DNA from 4 places in the Streptomyces sp. SYSU D01066-1 genome. Region 3 is predicted to be linked to each of the others. Evidence: riboswitches for the same ligand, from Rfam matches in the RefSeq annotation. Region 3 holds a riboswitch; each other region holds the start of a gene.
What was found. Region 3 has a riboswitch for cyclic di-AMP ahead of ACY1JF_RS21755 (C40 family peptidase). Riboswitches for the same ligand answer to the same signal wherever they lie in the genome.

Region 1 (4,899 bases), on a different contig from region 3:
GCCCCGTCCAGGGCTCGCAGCAAACGATCCCGCTCTTCAGCAGAGAGACGCTCCGGCATCCGCGCCATCTCCCCCATCTCGCCCCCGACCGCCCTCACCACTCACCGCTCACTGGCGAGGTCGAGATCACCCCTGCTCGTCCCGGCCACACCCTCCGCGCCCCGAGGAGCACGCCACGGACGCTCGATCGGACCCGACACCGCCCGCCACCACGCCTCCACCGGCAGCTCCCCCGCCGGCTCGAACGGCTCCCCCGGCCGCGGGAACGCCACCGCCTGCCCAGCCTCCTCGGCCGCGTCCTTCATCCACTCCCCCGGCTCCGCCCACGGGTGCGGCGCCAGGTTGAACGTGCCCCAGTGGATCGGCAGCACAACCCCGCCCGGACGCCCGCCCTGCAGGTCGAGGTGGGCCCGGACACCCTCCTGCGGGGTCATGTGGATGTCCGGCCAGAACTCCGCGTACGCGCCGACTTGGATCATCGTGGCGTCGAACGGGCCGTGCGCGGCGCCGATGTCCTGGAAACCGTCGAAGTACCCGGTGTCGCCGCTGTGGTAGACGCGGTGTTCCGGCCCGGCGACCACCCAGGAGGCCCAGAGTGTGTGCTGGGTGTTGCGCAGGGCCCGGCCGCAGAAGTGGCGGGCCGGGGTGGCGGTCAGGGTGAGGCCGCCGACCTGCGTCTCCTCGTGCCAGTCGAGCTCACGCAGCCGGCCCGCGGGGACGCCCCAGCGCTCCAGGTGGGCGCCGACACCGAGGGGAACGGCGAACAGGGTGTCCGTGCCGGCCAGCGCCTTGACGGTGGGCAGGTCGAGGTGGTCGTAGTGGTCGTGCGAGATGACGACGGCGTCGACCGGACCGAGGGCGGCCAGCGGCACCGGCACCGGGTGCAGCCGTTTGGGGCCGGCGAAGGAGAACGGGGAGCAGCGCTCGCCCCACACCGGGTCGAACAGCACCCGCTGCCCGTCTATCTCGGCCAGCACGCTGGAGTGCCCGACCCAGGTCAGCCGGAGACCGGTGGCCGGGGGACGGGCCAGGTCGGCGACGGTGACGGGGTGCATGGGGATGGTCCCGGCGGGAACCCGGCGGGCCCGCGCCTGACGGTCCAGGTAGGACTTGACCAACCCGGTCGAGTCGGAGGGCCGGGTGCGGGCGGCGCCTCCCGGGTTCTGGAAGACGCCGTCCGCGAAGTGCGGTGATCTGCGGATGCGCGCCATGCGCTCACCGCTCGGGTCCGCGCCGAAGGCCTCGGGCCACGGTGCGCGGAGCCCCGGGCTGAGGGGACGGAAACCGGCCACGGTACCTCCAAGTGGGGTAGGACAGGCCTTCATTATGGCCGTCCGGTGTGACAGCGGTTTCCGTCATCCGCCCGCCGTCGGCTCAGGCGACCGCCGCGATCCGCGTCCTGATGTCGTCCGCCGACAGCGTCCCCTTGGCCGTCACGTGGTCGCCGGAGGACTCACCCCGCAGCCGGCGTCCGATCCACGGCACCAGGTACTCGCGCGCCCACTGCACGTCGTCCCGGCGGATGTCGAAGGTGCCGCGCGGCGGAAGCGGGGGCCAGGGCTGCTCCGGATCGGCCGGCACCGGCAGACCGAGGACCTGGCCGGCGCGCAGCGCCACGCGCGTGTGTCCCTCGGGCGAGAGGTGCAGCCGGTCGGTGTCCCAGGCGCGGCGGTCCTGGATGCTGCGCAGGGACCACAGGTCCAGCACCGGGCACCCGTAGCGGTCGGCTACGGCCCGCACGTGCCCGTTGTACGTGGCGATCTTGCCCCGCAGGTGCTTGAGGACGGGCATCCGCCGGGTGTCGAAGCCGGTCGTCACCATGACCGTGCCGGCCGTGGCGGTGAGTGCGGCCACCGCCCGCTCGAACCGTTCGGCCACCTCGTCCGGGTCGGTGCCGGGCCGGAGGATGTCGTTGCCGCCCGCGCAGAAGGAGACCAAATCCGGCGCGAGAGCGACCGCCTGGGGCACCTGGTCCGCCACGATCTGGTCGAGCAGCTTTCCGCGTACGGCGAGGTTGGTGTACGTGAAGTCGCCCTCGGGCCGTCGGTCCGCGAGCAGAACGGCGAAGCGGTCGGCCCAGCCGACGAACGCCCCGCCGGGGCCGGGATCACCCACACCTTCGGTGAAGCTGTCCCCCACCGCCACGTACGACCCGATCACTGCTCTCTCGTCACTCTTCGAATCGTCTGCCACGTCGGCCCATGATTCACCGTGGATTGTGACCTACGCGACCGTAGGCAGGGGTTGACGGGCGGTGAGAAAGGCCACTTTAAAGTGTTGGCCTATTACGGAATAAGCAAGCTCCGCTCCAGCAGACACAGAACACAGGGCGCAGGACGCACCGAAGGCCGGACCCGGGGATCGGGGTCCGGCCTTCGGTGGGCGCGCGGAGCGGGCGGCGTCAGACGGAGACGCCGTGCGACCGCAGGTAGGCGAGCGGGTCGATGTCCGAGCCGTAGTCCGGCGTGGTGCGGATCTCGAAGTGCAGGTGCGGGCCGGTCACGTTGCCGGTGGCGCCGGAGAGACCGATCTGCTGCCCCGCCGTCACGGCGTCGCCGCTGGAGACGGAGATCGAGGACAGGTGGGCGTACTGGGCGTAGTTGCCGTCGGCGAGCTTGATGACGACCTGATTGCCGTACGCGCCTCCCCAGCCGGCGGTGACGACCGTGCCCGCGCCGACGGCCTTCAGCGGGGTGCCGGTCGGGACGACGAAGTCGGTACCGGTGTGGTAGCCGCTGGACCACATGCTGCCCGACTGGTGGTACGGGGTGCCGACGGTGTCACCGTCGACGGGGGCCACGAAGCCGGCGGAGCTGTCCGAAGCCTCAGAGGTGTCCGAGGCCGACTGCGCCGACTCCTTCTGCGCGGTGTCCGCGGTGTCCGCGGCGCCCGTGGTGTCCGTGGCGTCCGAGGCGGAGTCGGCGCTCGCCGCGGCCTCGCCGCCGAGGGCGAGCTTCAGGCCGGGACGGATCAGCGAGGGGTCGTCGCCGACGGCGTCGCGGTTGTCCGCGTAGAGCTTCTTCCAGCCGCCACTGACGTTCTCGGCGTCGGCGATCTTCGCCAGGGAGTCACCGGCACGGACGGTGTACGTCCGCGCCTCCTGCGCGGCGGCGGACTGTGCGGGAGCGGCATGGGCACCCGCGGCGCCCAGGAGCGGCAGGGCGAGTGCGGCGCCGCCGGTTCCGGCGGCGGCGAGGGCGCGGGTCAGGCGCTGGGTCCTGGTACGGCGGTGCTTACCCTTCGCGGGCATGGTGAGTTCCTCTCCGGCGCCTGCGAGGTGAGCTGTCGGGTGCGGGCTGGAGATGCCCGGCCGCGCCACGGGAGCGCGGCTTTACCCCTAGCCGTCCCGGGAACCGGAACAGGCGGTCGTACCTGTGGGTCCCCCGCTCCTGCCGCGTACGGGTGGTGGGTGGGTGTGGTCTCCGGTCGGCGGCAGGATTAGGCGTCCGTCCGGATCGATGGTGAACGTAAGGGACCAGGACGCACAGGGACAAGCGAGGGATTACCGGTGAAGGCGTTTCACATGATCCTTTGTGGGGAATATCGGTAACCCTGCGTCTACGGCGGCGAATGCGCCGGGGCCGAACGCCCTTGAAAAGCCCCCGTATTACGTGGACATGAAGCGCGACGCACGGTCACGGATATGACGCTGCTCACGCGGGCGCGTTCCAGCGACTTTTATTCCAGAGCGAGTTGGGAAAAACGCTCCAATTCAGACAGACGCATCACAAGTCACACAGAGGGACAACTAGGACGCTTTCGGGGGCCGGTATGCCGTATCGTCGGGCGCACCCGCCGTCGAACAGCGGCAGCGGGGCCGAATGGGAGGAGTCCTTGTGACGCAACAGGTCCCGTCGACCGAGCCGGAGCTGGCCGGGGTGCGTAATTTCCGCGACGTGGGCGGCCTGCCGGCCGCGGACGGACGGCGGGTGCGGTTCGGCGTGCTGTTCCGCAGCGGCCACCTCGCCCACGCGACCGCCGAGGACGCGGCGTTCCTCGCGGGCCTGGGCCTGCACACCGTCTTCGACTTCCGCAACGCGGCCGACCAGAAGCTCGAAGGCCCCGACGTGACCCTGCCGGGCGTGCGCAATGTGAACCTGCCGCTGTCCGACCCGGCCGACGGCGCCGAGTTCTGGAAGATGGTCCGCGACGGCGACCTGGACCAACTGCGGGAGATCCTCGCCGACGGCAAGGGCGCGGACCGGATGATCGCCTCGTACCGCTCGATCATCACGGACCGCACCGCCGAGCACTCCCAGGTGCTGCACGCGCTCGCCGGGGACAGCGTCCCGGCCCTGATGCACTGCGCGGCCGGCAAGGACCGCGCGGGCCTGTCGATCGCGGTGACACTGCTGGCGCTGGACGTGGAGCGGGAGGCGATCGTCGAGGACTACCTGAAGTCCAACGAGAAGCACCGCCGTTACAAGGTCAAGCGCAGCGGCTCCGCGGATTCGGCCTACTCCCCCGAGGTCATGGAACTGCTCAGCCCCCTGTTCGACGCGCGCGCCGAGTACCTGACCGCGGCCTTCGAGACCATCGAGGGGACCTGGGGCGGCGTCGACGCCTATCTGGAGCGGGGCCTGCGGATCACCCCGCGGACCCGGGACCGGCTGCGCGACCGGCTGCTGGACTAGGACGTCACTTCGCGCCGACCTCGAAGAGCAGGTACACGAAGGCCGCGAAGACGTGGCCGACGGCGATGTAGACGATGAGCCGCACCCACAGGGCGCGGGGGAACTTCTCCTCGATGTCACTCATGGCGTGCCTCCGGTGAGCGGCCCCAGGCACAGCGTGGCCGTGGGGCTCTGCAGCAGGGTGTGGACGAACAGCAGCTCGACCCCGTCGGGGTCCGCCGCCGCGATGCGGTGCGGGGTCAGCGAGTCGAAGTGCGCGCTGTCC
Region 2 (4,899 bases), on a different contig from region 3:
CCCCTCCGGCGGCGCGGCGATCGACCCGCTGGCGTGGCTGCGCAGCCACGGCCTCGACCCGACGTAGCACATCCGACACCGGCCCCACCGGCGTACGACACCCGACGCGCGAACCACCCGCCGCAGACCCCCCGCCGTCCGAACCACCCGCCGCGGAACCCCCGGCGCGGGACACGCGCCGCAGCCCCCGGCGCGGGACGCCCGAGCCCCGGCCCCCGAAAGGGCCCGGCCTCAGCGTTCCGTCAGAGCTTCTCCACCGGCGCGTACCGCAGCAGCAGCCGCTTCGGTTTGGCGTCGCCGAAGTCGATCGTCGCCTCGGCGTTGCCTCCCGTGCCCTTCACCGCCACCACGGTCCCGAGCCCGAACTGGTCGTGCGTGACCCGGTCGCCGACCGCCAGCGACACCGCCGGCTGCTCACCGGTGCGGCGCGTGGCGAACCCGGACCCGCCGGACGCCGACGACCGCGACCGGGACGACGACAGTGAGGCCGCCACCCCGGAGACCGGCCCCGCGGACGGAGCGGAGGTGCTCGCGCCCGTCCGCTTCCACGCCAGGTGGGCGGCCGGGATCTCCTCCAGGAACCGCGAGGGCGGGTTGTACGACGGCTGCCCCCAGGCGCTGCGCAGCGTCGACCGGGTCAGGTACAGCCGCTCACGCGCGCGCGTGATGCCGACGTACGCCAGCCGCCGTTCCTCCTCCAGCTCCTTGGTCTGGCCGAGGGCGCGCAGGTGCGGGAAGACGCCGTCCTCCATGCCGGTCAGGAAGACCACCGGGAACTCCAGGCCCTTGGCGGTGTGCAGCGTCATCAGCGTGACGACGCCGTCGCCGTCCTCCTCGTCGGGGATCTGGTCGGAGTCGGCGACCAGGGCGACCCGCTCCAGGAAGTCGGCGAGGGTGGCGGACCCGGCCCGCTCGCCCTCTCCCTCCGCCTCCGCGCGCTCCTGTTCGAACTCCAGGGCGACGGCGGCGAGTTCCTGGAGGTTCTCGATGCGGGTCTCGTCCTGCGGGTCGGTGGAGGCCTGCAACTCGGCCAGGTAGCCGGTGCGTTCCAGTATCGCCTCCAGCACGGTGGCCGGTCCGGCACCGGACTCGGCGATCGTACGGAGGTCCTCCATCAGTGTGTTGAAGCGCTTGACGGCGTTCGTGGAGCGCGCGGCCATGCCGTACGCCTCGTCGACGCGCCGCAGCGCCTGCGGGAAGCTGATCTTCTCGCGCTGGGCCAGGGCGTCGATCATCGCCTCGGCGCGGTCGCCGATGCCCCGCTTGGGCACGTTGAGGATGCGCCGCAGCGGCACCGAGTCCTCCGGGTTGGCGAGGACCCGCAGGTAGGCCAGGACGTCCCGGACCTCCTTGCGCTCGTAGAAGCGGACGCCTCCGACGACCTTGTAGGGCAGGCCGGTGCGGATGAAGACCTCTTCGAAGACACGGGACTGGGCGTTGGTGCGGTAGAAGACGGCGACGTCACCGGCCTTGGCCTCACCCGCGTCGGTGAGCCGGTCGATCTCGTCGGCGACGAACTGGGCCTCGTCGTGCTCGGTGTCGGCGACGTACCCGGTGATCCGCTCGCCCGCGCCCGCGTTGGTCCACAGGTTCTTCGGCCGGCGCGACTCGTTGCGCTCGATGACCGCGTTGGCGGCGCTCAGGATGGTCTGCGTGGAGCGGTAGTTCTGCTCCAGGAGGATCGTGGTCGCGTCCGGGTAGTCCTCCTCGAACTGGAGGATGTTGCGGATGGTCGCGCCGCGGAAGGCGTAGATCGACTGGTCGGCGTCGCCCACGACGCACAGCTCGGCGGGCGGGACACCGCCCTCGCCCGGCGGGACGCCCTCGCCGTGGTCGCCGGTGCCGACCAGCTCGCGCACCAGGGCGTACTGGGCGTGGTTGGTGTCCTGGTACTCGTCCACCAGGACGTGCCGGAAGCGCCGGCGGTAGTGCTCGGCGACGTCCGGGAAGGCGCGGAGCAGGTTGACCGTCGTCATGATCAGGTCGTCGAAGTCGAGGGCGTTGGCCTCGCGCAGCCGGGCCTGGTACATCGCGTACGCCTGGGCGAGGGTCTGCTCGAAACCTCCCCCGGACTCCGTCTGGGAGGTGCCCCCAGCGACCCGGGCGGCGAAGTCCTCCTCGTCGATCAGCTCGTTCTTCAGGTTGGAGATCTTCGCGCTGAAGGACTTCGGCGGGAAGCGCTTGGGATCGAGGTCCAGGTCACGGCAGACCAGCGCCATCAGCCGCTTGGAGTCGGCGGCGTCGTAGATCGAGAACGACGAGGTGAAACCGAGCTTCTTCGACTCCCTCCGCAGGATGCGTACGCACGCGCTGTGGAAGGTCATGACCCACATGGCGTTCGCCCGCGGGCCGACGAGCTGCTCGACGCGCTCCTTCATCTCACCGGCGGCCTTGTTGGTGAAGGTGATCGCGAGGATCTGGCCGGGGTGGACACCGCGCGCGCCGAGCAGGTGGGCGATGCGGTGGGTGAGGACGCGGGTCTTGCCGGAACCGGCGCCGGCCACGATGAGCAGCGGGGAGCCGGCGTGGACGACCGCGGCGCGCTGGTTCTCGTTCAGCCCGTCCAGGAGCGCGGCGGGGTCCAGCACCGGGCGCGGGGCGCCGTCCCGGTAGTAGGGGTCCCGCTCCGGCGGCACGTCGAACTTCCCGGCGAACAGATCGTCCGGGATCGGCTCCGGCACGTGCTCGTCCTCGGGCGGTGGCGGGGGTTCCTCCTCGTGGCCGCGGGGGGCCTGGAGGTTCGCCAGGAAGCTGTCGTCAAAGAGGCTGCTCATCGCTCTACGAGTCTAGGGCGCCCCACCGACAACCGGGCGCCCCCCGGGAAACCCGGCCGGACCCGGACCGCCGGACACGCTCCCGCCACCGCACGTCACCCACCGTGAGGACCGTTCCCTAGGTCACGAAAATGTATCGGGCATATCACCCTTCAACCTTCACAGGGGCCGCATGAGTTGGCTACGGTGCGGACGGGCCGCTCGACCCCCACCGGCGAACGTCGCCGGGCCGCGCGGCCTCCGCCGAATCCGGCGTGCCCACGCGGCGCCCGGAACCGGGGACCCACCGTGACACTGGGGTGAATCGGTTCACAGCCCTCCCCCGGGCCCGAACCGTAGGGCAGCCTTCCGTACCACCCCCGCCCGAACCCGACAGCTAACCCGGTAGGCGGAGCACGGAAGGAGTCGCCTCCCTTGGCGTCGCACCGCAAGTCGCGTCCCGCCGGAACGCGCATGGCAGGCATACGGACCCCCGTCCTGGCCACGGCCGCGCTCACCTCCGTGGCCCTGCTCCCCCAGACGGCCACCGCGGCCCCCGCCGACGACCGGCCGAGCCTGGAAGAGGTCCAGAAGAAGGTCGACGACCTCTACCGCCAGGCCGGGTCGGCCACCGAGAAGTACAACGCGGCCAAGGAGAAGACCGCGAAGCAGCGGGAGCAGGTCGACACCCTCCTGGACGACGTCGCCGAGCGCACCCAGGAGCTCAACGACGCGCGCGAGGAACTGGGCTCCTTCGCCGCCGCCCAGTACCGCACCGGCACGGCCGTCTCCGACACCGCGACCCTGCTGCTCGCGGACTCCCCGCAGGACTACTTCGACCAGAACCAGCTGATGGACCGGCTCACCGGCCGGCAGAAGCGGCTGGTCGACGACTACGTCGCCCAGCAGGCGGAGACGATGGAGAAGCGCCAGGAGGCCACCGAGAGCCTCCAGACGCTCACCACGTCGCAGAAGGACCTGAAGGCGGCCAAGGCCGCCGTCCAGACGAAGCTCGCCTCCGCGCGTGAGCTGCTGGCCGACCTGACCGCCCAGGAGAAGGCGCGGCTCGCCGCGATCGAGAGGGAGAAGCAGCAGGAGGCGGCCCGCAAGGCCGATGAGCTGGCCCGGCAGCAGGCCGAGGAGCGGCAGCGCCAGGAGGAGGCCGCGAAGACCGCCGCCGAGCAGGAGAGCGGCTCCTCGGGATCGGCGGGGACGACGGGATCGACGGGGACGACGTCCGCGACCGACTCCTCGTACACCACCAAGGCCGAGAAGGCCCTGGCCTTCGCCCGCGCCCAGATCGGCAAACCGTACGTCTGGGGCGCCACCGGCCCCGACTCCTACGACTGCTCCGGCCTCACCCAGGCCGCCTGGAAGGACGCGGGCGTCGACCTGCCCCGTACCACCTACGACCAGGTCAACGCCGGAACGACGGTGTCGATCTCCGCGGCGCAACCAGGTGACCTGGTCTTCTTCTACGACGACATCTCGCACGTCGGCATCTACATCGGCAACGGCATGATGATCCACGCGCCGAAGCCGGGCGCGTACGTCCGCGAGGAGTCCGTCTACTACGACGGCGAGTCGTCGATCTACAGCGTGGTGCGCCCGGCCTGAGCGGTTCCGCTCCGCCCGGCCTGAGCGGGTTCCGCTCCCCGGCTCCGGTCCCCGGCGCCGGCCGTGTCCACGCGGCCGGCGCTCAGGTCCACAGCACCGCGATGAAGACGTTCACCATGGTCAGCGCGCCGACCAGCCCGAACAGGCCCTTCTCCGCCTTCTCCTCGTCCCGCTTCACGTAGACGAGGCCGAGGATCACGACCAGCACGGCCAGCTTCACGCCGATCTTGATGTTGTTGACGGACTGCCCGTCGGCCTGGTTCAGCCCGACCAGGATCACCCCCGTGACCAGCATGGTCAGCGCGCCGTGCAGCATCGCCGGACCGAAGCGGGCCGTGCCCTCGCCCATCGCCTTCATCTGGGTGAGGAAGCCGCCGAGCAGTGCCGCGATGCCGATGATGTGCAGACCGACGAAGAGGTGGATGAGTACGTCCATGAGCCCGGAGCCTAATGAAGGGCACGGACCCGGCTCACCACCAGCCCCCGGGCGCTCTCCGGCATCATGCTCCGCACGGCCGCCGGGCCCCGA
Region 3 (4,899 bases):
CTCGGCGGTCTTGGCCCAGATGGGGTTCTTGGCGGTCACGCGGGCCGGGAAGCGCAGGCCCGAGCCGCCCGGGCCGCCGGGGTTGTAGATGAGGGCGCCCTGGCGCTGGGCCTTCGTGCCGGTGTTGCCGATGCGGTCGACGGCGAGCTTGATCTGCTTGCCGTACGGCTTGGCGTAGTCGAGCGGGACGCTGACGTAGCCGCACTGGATGGGCGCGGGCAGACTCCAGTCGGCGGGGCAGTCCTGCCAGTCGATCCCGGCCTCGGCGGCGCGGGCCGCGGCGACGGCGGCGCCGTACGCCTGCCGGTCCGCGGTGCTGCTCCCGTGCCGGGCGGCCGGGCCGGCGACGGCCGCGGGCGCGGTGACGGCACCGGCCGTCAGCAGCCCGGAGACCAGTACCCCGGCGGTGCCGAGCGCGGCCGTGCTCCGCTTCAGTCGTCTCATCCTCAAGTGGACCTCCCCGTACATCCTTGCGATGGATACGGGGATCCTCCCGGCTGTGGGTTCGCTGAGGACAGGGGCGCCCCGACTTCTTTGCCAATCCGATAAACGGCACCACTCGTTCGATCGGCGGAGTACGGTCCTCCGCCCCGGTCGTGGCCGGCCGGCGCCTCGTCCGGCAGTCGGCGCGGGCGCGGCGTGCCGGGGGCCAGGGCGGTGACCAGGGCGGCCGGTCCGGTGAGCGGCAGCACCGCCGCGCCCTCCCCGGCCGTCCGGGCCGACGGCGGCCGCTCGGCGGACTCCGGCCGTACAGCGGCGACTTGGCCGACGGCGTGCTCTCCCGTCGGCACCGCGGGGCCGTTCCGGTCGGCCGGAGCCGCAGGCTGGTCGCACCGGCTTCCGTTCACGTCAGGCCGCCCGGGACCGCTTCCCGTCGTCCGGAGCCGCTTCCCGGACATACCTCCACCCGCGCGGGCACGGACGCCGACCCGGCCCGCGCGGGCGTGCGCTGACGCCGGTGCCGGTTGCGGCGGGCGCTCCGGGTTCCGTATCGCGGGGGCCGGCCGAAGCCTGAGCGGGCCGAACGGCGTACCGCCTATCGGCGTAGATTCACCTCCTGCTCCGGGACCGTCCGGCTTGCGCAACGCGCCTGTTCCGTCGGTGAAGTGACCACTGCGCCGCAGGTGGGGAGGTCGTCGGTCACGGCGGCGCTGGTCTGGACAGCGGACCGTCCACCCGAACGGATGAGTGGTGAGTAACAACACAAAGTCCACGTTCCGTTGGGATTTTTCCCCTTCGGTGCGCCAAGATCCCTGACTGACGACAAGACCCCGCCGCAGCGGCGGGGCGATCCGGGCGGACGCCGAGTCCTGCCGCCGCCCGGATGACCGGTCGACAGGAGTGGATCGGCAGGAGTGGAGGACCCGAGCAAGACGGGTCGCCGGCCCGGTCACGCCATGACCGGAGCCGAGCAGCCCTTGGGGTGAAGCCGCACTCGTGCGGCCGGGCAACTTCGCCAGCCCGAATCCGACAGGTCATCCTTCACAGGCGGCTGACGAAGGGTTGCGCATGACTGCGCTCAATCGTGTCCCGTCGCTCATGGTCCGGGCCTCCGCGGCCTCGGCCCTCACCATCGCCGCCGTGGGCGGTTCGATCGTGGTCCCCGGCGTCGCCTCCGAGGCCGCCGCGGCCACCCATGCGACCAAGGCGCTGAAGATCGCGGCCTCCAAGAAGGGCGCCCCGTACCGGTACGGGGCCACCGGGCCGTCCCGCTTCGACTGCTCCGGGCTGACGCTGTACTCGTTCAAGAAGGCCGGCAAGAAACTGCCCCGCACGGCGGCCCAGCAGTACAACCGGACCCGCCATGTCTCCGCCTCCAGCCGCAAGGCCGGCGACCTGGTGTTCTTCCACTCGGGCCGCAGCGTCTACCACGTGGGCATCTATGCCGGGAAGGGCAAGATCTGGCACGCCCCGAAGACCGGTGACGTGGTGCGGCTGCAGAAGATCTGGACGAAGAACGTCTGGTACGGCCGGGTGAAGTGATCCCCCGGGGGGTGTTCCGCCCACCCCGCCGGGCGGAACACCCCCTCGGGTGCGTACGGGCCCGTACGGGTCGGTACGCACCCGCACAGGGCGTCTCCCCGGACGCGTACGGCCCCGTACGGACCGGCAGGCGTCCCCACGGGGGTGCCACGGGGGCGCGGGGGCAACGCAGGGCGTACGGGGGCACGCAGGGGCGCGCAGACGCCCACAGGCCGTGGCGCGGGCCCGGCCGGCTGTCCGTTCGGCGTGACCGGCCGCCGCTCCCGCCCCGTGCGCGAGGCGGCCTCGACGCCGGTCCCGCGCGGACACGGGGACCACGGGGCCGCCCGCCGGGCGGGCCCGTGGTCCCCGGCGGGCGTCCGCCCCGTCCGCTCCGTCACCGTCGCCGGTTCCGCCGGACCGTCGCCGGGAGCGGCTCGGCCGGGGGCGTCCAGGGGAACTCCACGGAGACGGTCTTGCCGCCCTCCCGGGTGGGGCGGACCCTCAGGCGCCCGCCGCATTCGGCGGCGAGGCAGCGGATGATGACCATGCCGCGGCCGTTGTCCTGCTGGACGGCCGCGGGCAGACGCTTGGGGAAGCGCGGGTGGCTGTCGGTGACCCCGATGCGCAGGTACTCGTCGCGGTCGAGCGTCAGGTCCACCGTGAAGGTGGGTGACAGTCCCCGGGTGTGCTGCACGACGTTGGTGGCCAGTTCCGACACGATGAGCCGGATGGTGTCGGACACTTCCGTGTCCGCGGACAGCCCCCACTCCGCGAGCGTGCCGACGACGTAGGTCCGGGCGGCGGACACCGAGGCGGGATCGCTCGGCAGAGTGACGGATGCTTCCAGGTGGTCTGCCATGGCGACGTCGTCCCTTTCCGACGGGACCGCAGCCCACACGGAGCGGATGGTTCGAGTACGGTCCCGGACTGTGCTTGGTCGCCAGAGTGCCATCACCGCGCCGGTGACGGGGGGCGATCCACCAAGACGTGCATATATCTGTCGCTCGAAGCGGTGAACTCCGCGACCGCGGACCCTTTTCGCGCGACTCACAAGGAGTGAAGGAGTTGGCCCATGCGGCACGGTCCCGTGGTGCGCCGCCGGAAACTGGGTGCCGAACTGCGCGCGCTGCGCACGGACGCCGGGATCACCAGCGGCGAGGCGGCCCGGCTGGCGGGATGGCACCAGTCGAAGGTGAGCCGGATCGAGACCGGGACCAGCGGGGCGAAACCGGACGACGTGCGGTTACTCCTGGACGTCTACGGCGTGGCCGACGCCCAGTTGCGCGAGGTCATCCTCGCCCTGGCGGGATCCGAGGACAACGGCGGCAGGCAGCACTGGTGGCACCCCTACCGCGGCGTGCTGCCGCCGGCCTACCGGGACTTCATCAGCCTGGAGTCCCAGGCGAGCACGATGCGCACCCTGGAGACCACCGTGGTCCCCGGCCTGCTCCAGACACCGGAGTACGCCCGTGCGGTGACCCGCGCCGCGATGGACAAACTGCCGGAGGAGCGCATCGACGCGCTGGTCGAGGTGCGGCTGACCCGGCAGGACGTGCTGCGCTCCCCCACGCCCCTGCGCCTCAGTGCCGTACTGGACGAGGCGGTGCTGCGCCGGACGGTCGGCGAGCCGGGAGTCATGGCCCGCCAGCTGGAGCGGCTGGTCGACGCGGCGCGGCTGCCCCATGTCCGGCTCCAGGTGCTGCCGTTCGCCGCCGGAGCCCATATCGGCGTCACCGGGCCTTTCGTTATCTTCTCTTTTTCGAGCACTTCTGATCTAGACGTGGTGGTTCTCGACCACTTGACGAGTAGCCTCTATCTGGAACGGAAAGAAGACCTGGAGGCCTACACCGAGGCCTTCAACGCCCTTCAGGTTCACGCCCTTTCGCCCGACGACTCATTGGATCTCATCGCCGCGACCGCGGCCGGCGCGTAAGGAGGCACCATGTCAGCACCTCCGCGGCACGTCCCTTCCAGCACCCGACTGCACGGGGTGCGGTGGCTGCGCAGCAGCTACAGCACCGGAGCCAACAACTGCGTGGAGACGGCCCGTCCGTCGGCCGGCCCCTGGGCCGGACTCCTCGCCGTGCGCGACTCCAAGGATCCCGCCGGACCGGCACTGCTCGTCTCCCCCGAAAGCTGGAGCGGCTTCACCGCCGGGTTCCGCCGGAAGTAACCCCCTGCGGCAGCCGACGACGCACGGCCGTGTCACGCCGACTCATGGCCGCGTTTCGCGGATCGTCCGCACCGCACGTCCGACCTGAGCCTCGGTGAGGTCCGCACGGGCGGCCAGCCTGAACCGTGAGATGCCGTCGGGCACGGAAGGAGGACGCGAGCACCCCACGGCCAGGCCGGCCGTACGGCAGTCCGCCGCCCCCGTACGGCCCGCGCCGGAAACGGCGCGCGAGCAACCGGGGCGGACGGGCCCCGCGAGGTCCGGCGAACTCCTCCACCAGCCCGCCGTACGGTCGGTGAAACCCCTTACCCACTTGTCGACTTGTCAATTTGTCGTCGGACTCGTCGCCCGACGGTCCGGACCGCGTCCTCCTCGCCGGCTCCGGTCCGGTGCCGGTGGAGGCGCGGCGGGCGGCACGCCGGCGGAGGCGGCCGGGGCGCCCGGTGCGCACCAGCCGCGCGGAGACCGCCCCGCCTTGGTGTGGACGGGGCCGCCGGCCTCGCGCCAGGCATCCATCTGATCCGCGCAGGGCGGGCCCGGTGCGTCGGGGTGTCCCTGGCCGACAGCCGGTGCCGTGTCCCCCCGGCCACGGTCGGACCGGTCGTCCACATACCGGAAACCGCTGGTCAGCCGTCGGCCGCGGTTGATGGGATCGGCTCATGACCGCTCTTCACGTACGGGCCGCCGGGCCCGGGGACCTGGACACCGTGCTGGCCTTCTGGAAGGTGGCCGCCGAGGGCACCAGCATCAGCGACGACCGG
Region 4 (4,899 bases), on a different contig from region 3:
CGGAGCGATCTGCCGGCCCCGACGCGCGTCACCACGAGCACCGGCCGGTTCCCGCTGAGGCGCGCGCCGGGGCGCTCGCCCGCTCGCGGCCTCCGTCCCGTGCCCCTGCCTGCCCGCGCCCTCCCCTTGGTGCGTGCCCGCACCCGCGCCCGCACCGCCCGCGACCCCCCGCCGCCGCGCCCGCGCCGCCCGCACCGCCCGCGACCCCTCACCGCCGCGCCCGCGCCGCCCGCACCGCCCGCGACCCCTCACCGCCGTGCCCGCGACCCCTCACCGCCGTGCCCGCGGAGCTGCTCGCTCTCGGCGTACGGGAGGCGGGAACTTCTCCAGTGGTCCGCGCGCTTGCATACAGTGGCAGGACCGATAGGAATTCCGCAGTTCCGGCCCGTGACGCGGTCGGCACCGGTGATTCCGTCCAAGGTTTCCGCGATCGAAGGGACGTACATGCCCATGGGTCACACGGCCACAGCCGAGGCAGGCTCCGGCGGGCTGACAGCGACCGAGCACCGCCTGGCCAACGGCCTGCGCGTGGTGCTCTCCGAGGACCACCTGACCCCGGTCGCGGCGGTGTGCCTCTGGTACGACGTCGGCTCGCGCCACGAGGTCAAGGGCCGTACCGGTCTGGCTCACCTTTTCGAGCACCTGATGTTCCAGGGCTCCGCCCAGGTCAAGGGCAACGGTCACTTCGAACTGGTGCAGGGCGCCGGCGGCTCCCTCAACGGCACCACCAGCTTCGAGCGCACCAACTACTTCGAGACCATGCCCGCCCACCAGCTGGAGCTCGCCCTCTGGCTGGAGGCCGACCGCATGGGCTCCCTGCTCGCCGCCCTCGACGACGAGTCGATGGAGAACCAGCGGGACGTCGTCAAGAACGAGCGCCGCCAGCGCTACGACAACGTGCCCTACGGCACGGCGTTCGAGAAGCTGACCGCCCTCGCCTACCCGGAGGGCCACCCCTACCACCACACCCCGATCGGCTCCATGGCCGACCTGGACGCGGCCACCCTGGAGGACGCCCGCGCGTTCTTCCGCACCTACTACGCGCCGAACAACGCGGTGCTGTCCGTGGTCGGCGACATCGACCCCGAGCAGACGCTCGCCTGGATCGAGAAGTACTTCGGCTCCATCGCCTCCCACGACGGCAAGCCCGCCCCCCGGGACGGCTCGCTGCCCGAGGTCATGGGCGGGCAGCTGCGCGAGGTCGTCGAGGAGGAGGTCCCGGCCCGCGCCCTGATGGCCGCCTACCGCCTGCCGCACGACGGCACGCGCGCGTGCGACGCCGCCGACCTGGCCCTCACCGTCCTCGGCGGCGGCGAGTCCTCCCGCCTCTACAACCGCCTCGTACGGCGCGACCGTACGGCCGTCGCGGCCGGCTTCGGTCTGCTGCGCCTGGCCGGAGCGCCCTCCCTGGGCTGGCTGGACGTGAAGACCTCCGGTGACGTCGAGGTGCCGGTCGTCGAAGCCGCCATCGACGAGGAGCTGGCCCGGTTCGCCGAGGAGGGGCCCACCGCCGAGGAGATGGAGCGGGCCCAGGCCCAGCTGGAGCGCGAGTGGCTGGACCGGCTCGGCACGGTCGCCGGCCGCGCCGACGAGCTGTGCCGCTACGCCGTCCTGTTCGGCGACCCGCAGCTCGCCCTGACCGCCGTACAGCGCGTCCTGGAGGTGACGGCGGAGGAGGTACAGGAGGTCGCCAAGGCCCGCCTGCGCCCCGACAACCGCGCGGTGCTCGTCTACGAGCCCACCGCCCCCGCAGCCGACGCCGACGCCGACGACGCCACCGACGAGAACGAGGAGGCGGCCAAGTGACCGAGCTCGCCACCATGGACTTCCACCCCCGGCCGCAGGCGGGCGAGCCCAAGCCCTGGGCCTTCCCCGCCCCCGAGCGCGGCACGCTCGGCAACGGCCTCACCGTCCTGCGGTGCGACCGCCCCGGCCAGCAGGTCGTCGCCGTCGAGCTGTTCCTGCGCGCCCCCCTGGACGCCGAGCCGGCCGGTCTCGACGGCGTCGCCACCATCATGGCCCGCGCCTTCTCCGAGGGCACCGACAAGCACTCCGCCGAGGAGTTCGCCGCCGAACTGGAGCGCTGCGGGGCCACCCTGGACGCGCACGCCGACCACCCCGGCGTCCGGCTCACCCTCGAAGTGCCCGCTTCCCGCCTCGCCAAGGCGCTCGGCCTGGTCGCCGACGCCCTGCGGGCCCCCGCGTTCGCCGACAGCGAGATCGAACGCCTGGTGCGCAACCGGCTCGACGAGATCCCGCACGAACTGGCCAACCCCTCGCGCCGGGCCGCCAAGGAGCTCTCCAGGGAGCTGTTCCCGGCGGACTCCCGGATGTCCCGTCCGCGCCAGGGCACCGAGGAGACGGTCGCCGGCATCGACTCCGCGGCCGTCCGCGCCTTCTACGAGAAGCACGTCCGCCCCGCCACCGCCACCGCCGTGGTCGTCGGTGACTTCACCGGCGTCGACCTCGGCGCGCTGCTCGACGACACCCTCGGCTCGTGGACGGGCTCGGCGGCCGAACCGCGGCCCGTGCCCCCGGTGACCGCCGACGACACCGGCCGCGTCGTCATCGTGGACCGCCCCGGCTCCGTCCAGACGCAGCTGCTGATCGGCCGTACCGGTCCCGACCGGCACGACAGCGTCTGGCCCGCCCAGGTGCTCGGCACGTACTGCCTGGGCGGCACCCTCACCTCCCGCCTGGACCGCGTCCTGCGCGAGGAGAAGGGCTACACCTACGGCGTCCGCGCCTTCGGCCAGGTCCTGCGGTCCGCGCCCGACGGCACGGGCGCCGCGATGCTCGCCATCAGCGGCTCCGTCGACACCCCCAACACCGGCCCGGCCCTCGACGACCTGTGGAAGGTGCTGCGCACGCTCGCCGAGGGCGGGCTCACCGACGCCGAACGGGACGTCGCCGTGCAGAACCTGGTGGGCGTGGCGCCGCTGAAGTACGAGACCGCGGCGGCCGTCGCGAGCACGCTGGCCGACCAGGTCGAGCAGTACCTGCCCGACGACTACCAGGCGACGCTGTACCAGCGGCTCGCCGAGACCGGCACGGTCGAGGCCACCGCGGCGGTCGTCAACGCCTTCCCGGTGGACCGTCTGGTGACCGTCCTGGTGGGTGACGCGGCGCGGATCAAGGAGCCCGTCGAGGCCCTCGGCATCGGCGAAGTCACCGTGGTGAGCGCCGAGTAGCGGCACGCGCGCGTGGGGCGGTTCCGGCGACCTTCGTGCCGCCGGAACCGCCCTGTGTCCGAATGGGGTGGATTGGTGCAGAGGTTGCCCGTCTGCCCTGTGGGATGGACAACAAAAACCGTGATGCGTTTGAGTCTTGAACCGACGCCCGCTTAGCGTCTCCCCGGCTGTCCGTCAGGCAGTGCGCCGCACCCGCGGCACCGGACAGTCATCGCCGAGTCCCCGTACGGCGCGAGCCAGGGGAGCCGGGGACCCACCAGTCCCTGGGGTGAATCGGACGCCCGCGCGCAGCGAGGGGGCCCGTAGGAGACCTTCCTGCTCCGAACCCGTCAGCTAACCCGGTAGGCGAGAGGGAAGGAAAGGACCAGCCTCTACATGGCGTTCACGCGCGCCACCGGCAAGCACCGCCGTCCCGGCCGGGTACACCGCACCACCGTCCGCGCGGCCGGGGTCGCGACCCTCACCACCACCGGCGTCATCGGCACCCTCACGGCCCCCGCGTTCGCCGCCGAGCCGTCCCCCCAGGACACCGGCCTCACCCCGGTCATCACCCTCGGCGACTCGGTGGCCGAGGAGGTCAGCGCCCAGGCCGCCGCCCAGCGGCAGGCCGCCGAGGACGCCGCCGCCCGGGAGCAGGCCGAGCGGGCCGCCCGCGAGCGGGCCGCCGAGGCCGCCGAGCAGGCCCGCGAGGACCAGGAGCGCGCCGCCCGCGAGGCCGAGCGCAAGCGCCTGAACACCTACGTGGCCCCCATCAGCGGCTCCTACGTGTCCACCGCGTACCGGGCCAGCAGCGGTCTGTGGTCCTCCGGCACGCACACCGGCATCGACTTCCACGCCGCGTCCGGCACCGCCGTCCGCGCGGTCGGCGCCGGCACGGTCGTCGAGGCCGGCTGGGGCGGCGCGTACGGCTACCAGGTCGTGATCAAGATGCACGACGGGACGTACACCCAGTACGGCCACCTGTCGTCCATCGGCGTCTCCGTCGGCGAGACGGTCACCCCCGGCCGGCGGATCGCCCTCTCCGGGGCGACCGGCAACGTCACCGGGGCGCACCTGCACTTCGAGGCCCGCACCGGGCCGGAGTACGGCTCGGACATCGACCCGGTGGCCTACCTCCGCTCCCACGGCGTCACCGTCTGACGCCCCGCGGCACGGCACACCCGAAAGCCCCGGCTCCCCGAGCCGGGGCTTTCGGACGTTAAAGGTGACCAAAAACAGACCAAAAACAGCCAGGGAAACCGCCCCCCCGTCGGAAAGCGCGGCGCATTGCAATAGAGTCACTGAACACGCGTCAATCGTCGACGTTTCACGGGGATTAAGGCGGAGGTCGGTCATGCGTATTCCGGCGCATTCGGTGTGCACGGCGATCCGGGACGACATCGTCGCCGGTGTCTACGAGCGCGGCAGCCGGCTCACCGAGGAACTCCTCGCCCGGCGCTACGGCGTCTCCCGCGTCCCCGTGCGCGAGGCCCTGCGGACCCTGGAGGCCGAGGGATTCGTGGTGACGCGGCGCCACGCGGGCGCGTGCGTGGCCGAACCCACCGAACAGGAGGCCGCCGACCTGCTGGAGATGCGGCTGCTCCTGGAGCCGCTCGGCGCCGCCCGGGCCGCCCAGCGGCGCACCGAGGCCCATTTGAAGGTGCTGCGCGGCCTGGTGCGGCTGGGCCAGGAGCGGGCCAGGCGGGGCAACAGCGACGACCTGCGCTCG

Region 1: it holds a riboswitch for cyclic di-AMP, as region 3 does, so the genes downstream of both, ACY1JF_RS14950 (LysM peptidoglycan-binding domain-containing M23 family metallopeptidase) here and ACY1JF_RS21755 (C40 family peptidase) in region 3, are expected to answer to the same signal.
Region 2: it holds a riboswitch for cyclic di-AMP, as region 3 does, so the genes downstream of both, ACY1JF_RS01670 (C40 family peptidase) here and ACY1JF_RS21755 (C40 family peptidase) in region 3, are expected to answer to the same signal.
Region 4: it holds a riboswitch for cyclic di-AMP, as region 3 does, so the genes downstream of both, ACY1JF_RS16630 (M23 family metallopeptidase) here and ACY1JF_RS21755 (C40 family peptidase) in region 3, are expected to answer to the same signal.

Annotation. Positions count from the first base shown of each region.
Region 1 is NZ_JBUDHV010000012.1:171,222-176,120, forward strand. It holds gene ACY1JF_RS14940 (MBL fold metallo-hydrolase) at 102-1,292, opposite strand; gene ACY1JF_RS14945 (SGNH/GDSL hydrolase family protein) at 1,375-2,160, opposite strand; gene ACY1JF_RS14950 (LysM peptidoglycan-binding domain-containing M23 family metallopeptidase) at 2,402-3,250, opposite strand; cyclic di-AMP (ydaO/yuaA leader) riboswitch at 3,253-3,415, opposite strand; gene ACY1JF_RS14955 (tyrosine-protein phosphatase) at 3,837-4,634, shown strand; gene ACY1JF_RS14960 (DUF6126 family protein) at 4,639-4,758, opposite strand; gene ACY1JF_RS14965 (helix-turn-helix domain-containing protein) at 4,755-4,899, opposite strand, start outside.
Region 2 is NZ_JBUDHV010000001.1:341,992-346,890, reverse strand. It holds gene ACY1JF_RS01680 (M23 family metallopeptidase) at 1-67, shown strand, start outside; gene pcrA (DNA helicase PcrA) at 243-2,774, opposite strand; cyclic di-AMP (ydaO/yuaA leader) riboswitch at 3,006-3,180, shown strand; gene ACY1JF_RS01670 (C40 family peptidase) at 3,189-4,370, shown strand; gene ACY1JF_RS01665 (hypothetical protein) at 4,453-4,806, opposite strand.
Region 3 is NZ_JBUDHV010000025.1:43,272-48,170, reverse strand. It holds gene ACY1JF_RS21760 (alpha/beta hydrolase) at 1-444, opposite strand, end outside; cyclic di-AMP (ydaO/yuaA leader) riboswitch at 1,374-1,506, shown strand; gene ACY1JF_RS21755 (C40 family peptidase) at 1,510-1,983, shown strand; gene ACY1JF_RS21750 (ATP-binding protein) at 2,360-2,824, opposite strand; gene ACY1JF_RS21745 (helix-turn-helix domain-containing protein) at 3,038-3,898, shown strand; gene ACY1JF_RS21740 (DUF397 domain-containing protein) at 3,908-4,138, shown strand; partial or broken gene ACY1JF_RS21735 (8-amino-7-oxononanoate synthase) at 4,181-4,386, opposite strand; gene ACY1JF_RS21730 (GNAT family N-acetyltransferase) at 4,798-4,899, shown strand, end outside.
Region 4 is NZ_JBUDHV010000015.1:29,628-34,526, forward strand. It holds gene ACY1JF_RS16620 (M16 family metallopeptidase) at 445-1,806, shown strand; gene ACY1JF_RS16625 (M16 family metallopeptidase) at 1,803-3,191, shown strand; cyclic di-AMP (ydaO/yuaA leader) riboswitch at 3,394-3,554, shown strand; gene ACY1JF_RS16630 (M23 family metallopeptidase) at 3,567-4,331, shown strand; gene ACY1JF_RS16635 (GntR family transcriptional regulator) at 4,525-4,899, shown strand, end outside.